DNA from 3 places in the Glutamicibacter sp. ZJUTW genome. Region 1 is predicted to be linked to each of the others. Evidence: riboswitches for the same ligand, from Rfam matches in the RefSeq annotation. Region 1 holds a riboswitch; each other region holds the start of a gene.
The links. A riboswitch is a leader RNA that binds a small molecule or an ion and turns the genes downstream of it on or off. The one in region 1 is predicted to bind S-adenosylmethionine.

Region 1 (2,255 bases):
GGTGGTGCCGGTGACCCATTTGGTGAAGGGGATGATCGCTGCCATCAGCACCAGGAACGGCAGGGAGCGTCCCATGTTGGCGATCCAGCTGAGCACCGCATGCAGGCGCGCCCGCGGGAAGAGCCCCTGTCGATCGGTGTTGTACAGCGCGATGCCCATCAGTCCTCCGAGGCTGATGACCAGGGCCATGACGATTCCGACCATGGCCCAGGTCTGGCCGTAGGCCGGCAGCATCAACTCGGGCAATTGCTGCCACGGAGTGTCGGTGCCCACCGCTGCGCTTTCAAAGGGGATTCTCATGCGTTGGCCTCCACCAGTTCGCGATTGTTGCGGGCCAGGCTGCCCGGGTCGGCCTGCAGGCCCCACCCGTCCAGCAACCGGACCAGGTCCTGAGGGCTCGTGCCCCGCACGCCCAAGCGCACGCGGCCCAAGGTCCCCTCGTGGTGCGCCTCGACGGCACCGCCAAGCAGGGCCACCGCGATCCCGTGCTCGATGCCCAGCCGGGAGATCCAGCCGGGATCGACCCGGTCTTTGCGGTAGGCCACCGTCACGGCATAGTCGAAGCCTGCCGGCAGGTCCTCGGCCCGCAGCGGCAGCAGCTTCTCCCCGGTCGCCGAGCCTGGGGAGGCCACCAGCTCATGCAGGGCTCCGTGCTCGGCAATGCGCCTGCCGGCCAGCTGGGCGACCTCGTCGGCCACATGCCGCACCACATCCATCTCATGGGTGATCAGGATGATGGACAAGCCCAGATCGCTGCGCAGCGAATCCAGCAGCCCCAGCACCTGGTGCGTGGATTCGGGATCCAGGCCCGAGGTGGCTTCGTCGGAGAGCAGCAGCCGTGGCCGCAGGGCCAGGGCCCGGGCGATGCCGACGCGCTGCCGCTGGCCGCCGGAGAGCTGCCCGAGATAGGCGTTCGCCTTCTCCAGCAGCCCGACCCGGTCCAGCAGCTGGGCCACCCGCTGCTGCATTTCGTGGTGGACCACCCCGAGGTTCCGCAGCGGAAGGGCCACGTTCTCGGCGACGCTCAGCCGGCTCAGCAGGGCCGAGTTCTGGAAGATCGTGCCGATGGCGCGGCGTTCAGCGCGCAAGGCCCTGCCAGAGAGCGCGCCGAGATCCTTGCCGTCAACGAGGATCTGCCCGCTGCTGGGCTTCTCCAGCAGCGAGATGCAATGGGACAGGGTCGATTTGCCTGCCCCGGAAGGGCCGACCACTGCGGTGATCGAGCCTTCCGGCACCGACAGGTCGATCCCCTTGAGCACCTCGATGCGCCCCTGAGCGGTGTCATAGTGCTTGTGCAGGTCCTTGATCTCGATCATGCTGCGTGCTCCTTGGATGTTGCACCGGGAAGGACTGCCCAGGGCCGAGGCTGTGCCGGCTCGTAGCCAGGCGTGGCCCGGTGGCAGCCACTGCTCCATCGGTCCTGGCGGTAGCACCGTCCCGTGGTTCGGGTGGTTGCTGCGACGTCAACGAGCCAGGTCTCTCGGTCGCTCTGGATGGGTTGCCCGGCCTTGGAGGCCAGGTGTTCCCAGCATGCGTTCCCTGGCCGGACCAAGCCAAGAGTTGCGCAACACTGCGACATCACGTCATTTCCGATCCGGCACTGCGGGCCGTCGGCATCATCTTCGGCGTCATGATTCGTCTCATTGCCGTTCATATGACTTTCCAAGTCGGAAGTGCTCCGGCGGATTTGCGCTCGGCCGGAGCCTTCCCCGGCAACCGCCGGCCGCTGATGCCGCGGCCCGGCCCGGCATCGGGAATACTCGATGCCGGCCTACGGTTGGAATCACCGACTGCTTTTGAAAGGACTGCCATGAAGATCGCAATTACCGGAGCCACCGGACAACTCGGAGGACTCGTCATCGATGCGCTGCTGGAGCGCGGGGCCGATCCCGCGCAGCTGATTGCCATCGGCCGTTCGGAGGAAAAGCTGGCCCCGCTGGCAGGCAAGGGCTTGGAAACCCGCGTTGCCGATTACAACGTCCAGCCAGATCTGGTTTCTGCGCTTGAAGGCGTCGACAAGCTGCTGCTGATCTCCTCCAGCGAAGTGGGCCAGCGCGTTGCCCAGCATGAGAACATCATCAACGCCGCCAAGCAGGTGGACGTCTCGCTGATCGCCTACACGTCCATTGCCAACGCGATGACCGGCGGCATGGAGCTCGCCGAGGAGCACATCGCCACCGAGCGATTGCTGGCCGGATCCGGCATCGGGTACGTGCTGCTGCGCAACGGCTGGTACATCGAGAACTACACCGACC
Region 2 (2,255 bases), 950 kb from region 1:
CTGGGTCTCGAAAAGCTCGATGGCTCCATCCGGAATGATGTGCGCACCGGATTCGATGAACGCCGCCAGTTCCTTCGTGACAGGTTCAGCGAACTGCGCCAATCCGAGTTCCTTGGCCTTCGGCAAGGGGCTGGAGGCGTAGGCCAGCAGGCTCGGTGGCGTACCGATCGGCAAGAGGTGGTGGTGCTCTTCGCGCGGCCCGCGCAGCTTGCCTTCCATGCGCAGGCCCTGTTCAGTGCGGCGCACATCCACGTGCGCCATGGCTGGTATCTCGCTGAATTCCACCGGGAGCTTGGCAGCGGAACCGCCGTTGACGATCTGCACTCCGGCGTCGCGCAGAGCCTCGAAGGCATCCAGCAGGTCCTGGCCAGGCAGATCCATCAGCGAGATCCAGTCCTTGGGATCCCACGAATGCCGGTAGGTGCTCTGTTCTACGTGTTCACGCAGCCGGTCCAGTTCAACGACCGCTCGGCGCTGCTTCTTGGAGAAGCGCTCATCGAAGGCGACGTTGCGCCAGCTGACTCCAGTCTGGACCCAAGGGCTCTTGGTGCCCCGGCGGGCCGGCCGCGCCTGCAAGGTCAGCGCGTCCGCGCCTCCGTAACGGGGTTCGCTGACCACTTTCAGGATCAATCCCAGCGGTTCCTCGTCAACCAGTTGCTCATCTGGAATTGCTGGAAGCAGACGGTCCAGGGTTCGTTCCCACTGCGGCTTGCTGTTGCGTTTCCATGCGAAAGGGTCCACCCCGGAGTCGGAGACGAAGAAGCCCTGGTCTTCTTCGGTGGTGACTTCAATGAGCAAGGCGGCGACATCCTCGCAGGATTGAACGCCCGGATGCTTGCTGCAGAAGCTGGTGAAGCTGATATTGCCGCGGTTGATTTGCAGCTCGGCCATCACCGATTCGCGCAGCACCATTGCGGAAATGCGGGAAAATCCCGGCTTCATGTCCCGGTGGACGATCTCCACTTTTCCGGAATCGCAGAGGAACTGGCCTAGGTTGTATTCGGATTCGGTCACCAAGGTCTGGGCCGCAGAAAGTGTCAGCTGGAATTCCATACTCGCCGTTCATTGTTCGTGCAGTGGGTGCCCGAGAGCTCGATTCCATCTTAGCGAGCAGCCAGACAAGTTGCCCGATGACGAAAAGTTACCCCTGCCCTTTACGCGCTGGCACGTCAGCCGATAGAAAAGAACCACAGAATCACGAGTTCCGCTCTTTGAGCCCTGGCTGAGTGGACGGCAACCCTCCTGCGTCATTGTGCGGGGTGCCCCAGGTGAAGATTCGACGCATCTTGAACGCCAAGGTGCGTAAGCGATGGCGCCCCTTGCGCCAGAAAGGGGATTAATTCCTCATGTCTAATGCAGCATCTACCCTGACCGTATCCGAAGACCGCGCACAGCGCCTGCAGGAAGCAGGCAAGGGCTGGGGCGAACGCATCTCGGCGGCCCCGCAAAGCGCCAAATTGACCTTTACCGTCGAGGGCGAGGGGTTCGATTCGGTAGCCAGCAACATTGTCTCCGGGAAGCACACTTTCCAGGTCGACGAACCAGCTGCCCTGGGCGGCAATGATGCCGCGGCAAGCCCGGTGGAATATGCGCTCGGCGCGCTGATCTCCTGCCAGGTTGTGGTCTACCGCTTGTACGCGCAAAACCTCGGCATCCAGGTGGACGAGGTGAAGATCCAGGCCAACGGCCACCTCGATGTTCGTGGCCTCTTTGGCATTGACAAGTCCATCCGCCCGGGCTTCTCGTCGGTGGAACTGGACATCCAGATCACCGGCCCCGAATCGGCCGAACGCTATGAAGAACTGCGCCAGGCAGTGGATGCCCACTGCCCGGTACTGGATCTGTTCGCCAACCCGGTACCGGTGACCACTGCGGTGAGCATCGCCAGCTAGCAGATGCGGCAATGGCGCCCCGGGGCCGGATCGGAAAATTTCCGAACCGTTATCCGGGGCGCCATGCGCATGCTGAAATCTTGCTTATCCCTACCGCGTCTGCGAGTAGAACCAGTTGATGTGCTCTTCGAGCAGCTGGGCTGCCCGTTCGCGCTGATTCGTCGCAAAGGCGTGGTGGATGGCCTTGTGCTGGCGGCGCAGCATGCGCACCACCGGTTGCCAGGCCTCGTCGCTGGGCACCGAGTCCGAGACATAGTCGCTGATCGAATTGCGCAGCGATTCCATCATGGATTCAACCACCGAATTGCCGGCCATGGAAGCAAGGAGCACATGAAACTCGGCGTCAATGCGGTGGAAAGCTTC
Region 3 (2,255 bases), 690 kb from region 1:
CAGATTCGCGCCGAGGATGCCGTTGACGCCCAGGTCGCGGGCGAAGACCAGGCCGTTGTAGGACTCGTCCGGGGTGTTGAATCCCGGGAAGCGTTCGGCGTCCTTGGCGAAGTCGAAGTTGCCCGAGTCCACGATGACCCCGGCGATGGCATTGCCGTGGCCGCCAAGGAACTTGGTGGCCGAATGGATCACGATATCGGCGCCCCACTCGATGGGGCGGATCAGGTATGGCGTGGCCAGGGTGTTGTCCACCAGCAGCGGCACGCCGGCTTCGTGGGCGATCTCCGAGATGCCCTCGATATCCAGCACGTCCTGCCGAGGATTGGAGATGCTTTCGCCGAAGAAGGCCTTGGTGTTCGGGCGCACCGCGGCACGCCATTCGTCCAGGTTGTCCGGGTCGGAGACGAAGCTGACTTCGATGCCCAAGCGCTTGAGCGTGTGCTTGAGCAGGTTCTGGGTTCCGCCGTACAGGCTCGGGCTGGCTACCAGATGGTCGCCGGCTTCGGCCAGGTTCAGGATGGCGAAGGTGGTGGCGGCCTGTCCCGAGGACAGCAGCAGCGCGCCAACGCCGCCTTCCAGATCAGCGATGCGGGTTTCCACGGCGTCGGTGGTCGGGTTGCCGATACGGGTGTAGATCGGTTCCAGTTCCTGCAACGCGAAACGGGCAGCGGCACTCTCGGCGCTCGGGAAGACAAAGGAAGTGGTTTGGAAAATCGGGAGAGCTCGCGCTCCGGTCGTCGGATCCGGGGTCTGGCCGGAATGGATCTGACGGGTTTCAAATGACCAGTTGTTGCTCATGGTTTCCTCCAAATAGCGTTTCATGACTATGGGGGTACGCCGCTGAAAAGACACCGACAGGAAGCACCGTATCGAAACGACTTCCAGGGGGTAACCCGCGCTTGTCCTTGATGCCTTGTGCATTCAAGGGCCAGGTCTTCACCCGGGGCACCCCACCGCGGTTGGAGGGTTGCCGCCCAGTAAGCCGGGGCTTGTTACTGGAACTCATGACCTGCTATCAGTTTGCCCGAAAACCGAAGATCTTTGCAACGCAGTGGACCAGGATTGGACTCAATCGGTCATATTTCGCGAATTCCGCAGATTTTCCGCAGAGTATTCGATAACATCAGCGCACTTAGGGGAGCCTAAGTAGAGACTCGCATCACATGTTGCCATGATGGGCACATGATGAGGCTAGATCACGTAAGTTATGCATGCGGCCCGGACGGGCTGCTGCCAACCGCTGAAAGAATCTCCGAGTCCCTGGGACTGGAATTCGTCAAGGGCGGCGTGCATCCACGATTCGGAACACGCAATGTCATCTTCCCGCTCAAGCATGGCCAGTACCTGGAAGTGGTTGAAGTCCTGAACCACCCGGCCAGCGACAAGGCTCCCTTCGGCCAGGCCGTGCGCGCCCGCTCGGAGCTCGGCGGCGGATGGATGGGATGGTGCGTCTCCGTGGAGGATCTATCCAGTGCCGAAGACCGCTTGGGCCGCAAGTCCGTGCCGGGGAACCGCAAGTTCCCGGATGGCCGCGAACTTACCTGGCAGCAAATCGGCATCAAGGGCCTGATCGCTGATCCGCAGGTCCCGTACCTGATTTCCTGGGATGAAGGCTCCGAGCCGTTGCATCCGTCCAAGGCGCTGGAGCCTGTCGGCGAGATCAGCCAGATCTCCATCGCCGGCTCACGCGATCGGGTGCTGGATTGGCTGGGCCAGCCGCAGAACGTCAATTTGGGCGCCGTCACCATGCAATATGAAGCGCCGAATGGCACTCCGGGCATCATGTCGGTAACCTTTGAAACCGAGTCCGGCACCGTGGTGCTGTAGGAAACTCGGAAACGAACGCAGGTAGGCGGGGACAATGGCGTCCCCACCTACCTTTTTCGTTAATGGCGTTTCAGTCGCTGGCGCAGGCCTTCGGGCACTACTGGCCGATTCCGATGGCAGGCCCAATCAGCGCGTAGCCGACGAAGCCGATAGCATCGAGCAGGAAGTGCGCGATGACCAGCGGCATCACCCGGCCGTACTTCTGGTACACCCAGCCGAAGACGATGCCCATGAGCATATTGCCGATCATCGGCCCCACGCCCTGGTAGAGGTGGTAGCTGCCGCGGAGCACTGCAGAACCGATAATGGTGCTCCACAGTCCCAGCTTCAGCTTCTTGGCATAGGTGAACAGGAAGCCGAGCATCAGCATTTCTTCGAGCACTGCATGGCGTACAGCCGACAGCAGCAGCACGGGGACGCTCCACCAA

Region 2: it holds a riboswitch for S-adenosylmethionine, as region 1 does, so the genes downstream of both, F0M17_RS13835 (OsmC family protein) here and F0M17_RS01305 (methionine ABC transporter ATP-binding protein) in region 1, are expected to answer to the same signal.
Region 3: it holds a riboswitch for S-adenosylmethionine, as region 1 does, so the genes downstream of both, F0M17_RS04525 (bifunctional o-acetylhomoserine/o-acetylserine sulfhydrylase) here and F0M17_RS01305 (methionine ABC transporter ATP-binding protein) in region 1, are expected to answer to the same signal.

The regions. Positions count from the first base shown of each region.
Region 1 is NZ_CP043624.1:268,915-271,169, reverse strand. It holds gene F0M17_RS01310 (methionine ABC transporter permease) at 1-300, opposite strand, end outside; gene F0M17_RS01305 (methionine ABC transporter ATP-binding protein) at 297-1,316, opposite strand; SAM riboswitch class I at 1,409-1,500, opposite strand; gene F0M17_RS01300 (SDR family oxidoreductase) at 1,811-2,255, shown strand, end outside.
Region 2 is NZ_CP043624.1:2,941,736-2,943,990, forward strand. It holds gene F0M17_RS13830 (DEAD/DEAH box helicase) at 1-1,053, opposite strand, end outside; SAM riboswitch class IV at 1,194-1,315, shown strand; gene F0M17_RS13835 (OsmC family protein) at 1,347-1,892, shown strand; gene F0M17_RS13840 (FadR/GntR family transcriptional regulator) at 1,983-2,255, opposite strand, start outside.
Region 3 is NZ_CP043624.1:960,018-962,272, reverse strand. It holds gene F0M17_RS04525 (bifunctional o-acetylhomoserine/o-acetylserine sulfhydrylase) at 1-798, opposite strand, end outside; SAM riboswitch class IV at 891-1,010, opposite strand; gene F0M17_RS04520 (VOC family protein) at 1,183-1,827, shown strand; gene F0M17_RS04515 (CPBP family intramembrane glutamic endopeptidase) at 1,925-2,255, opposite strand, start outside.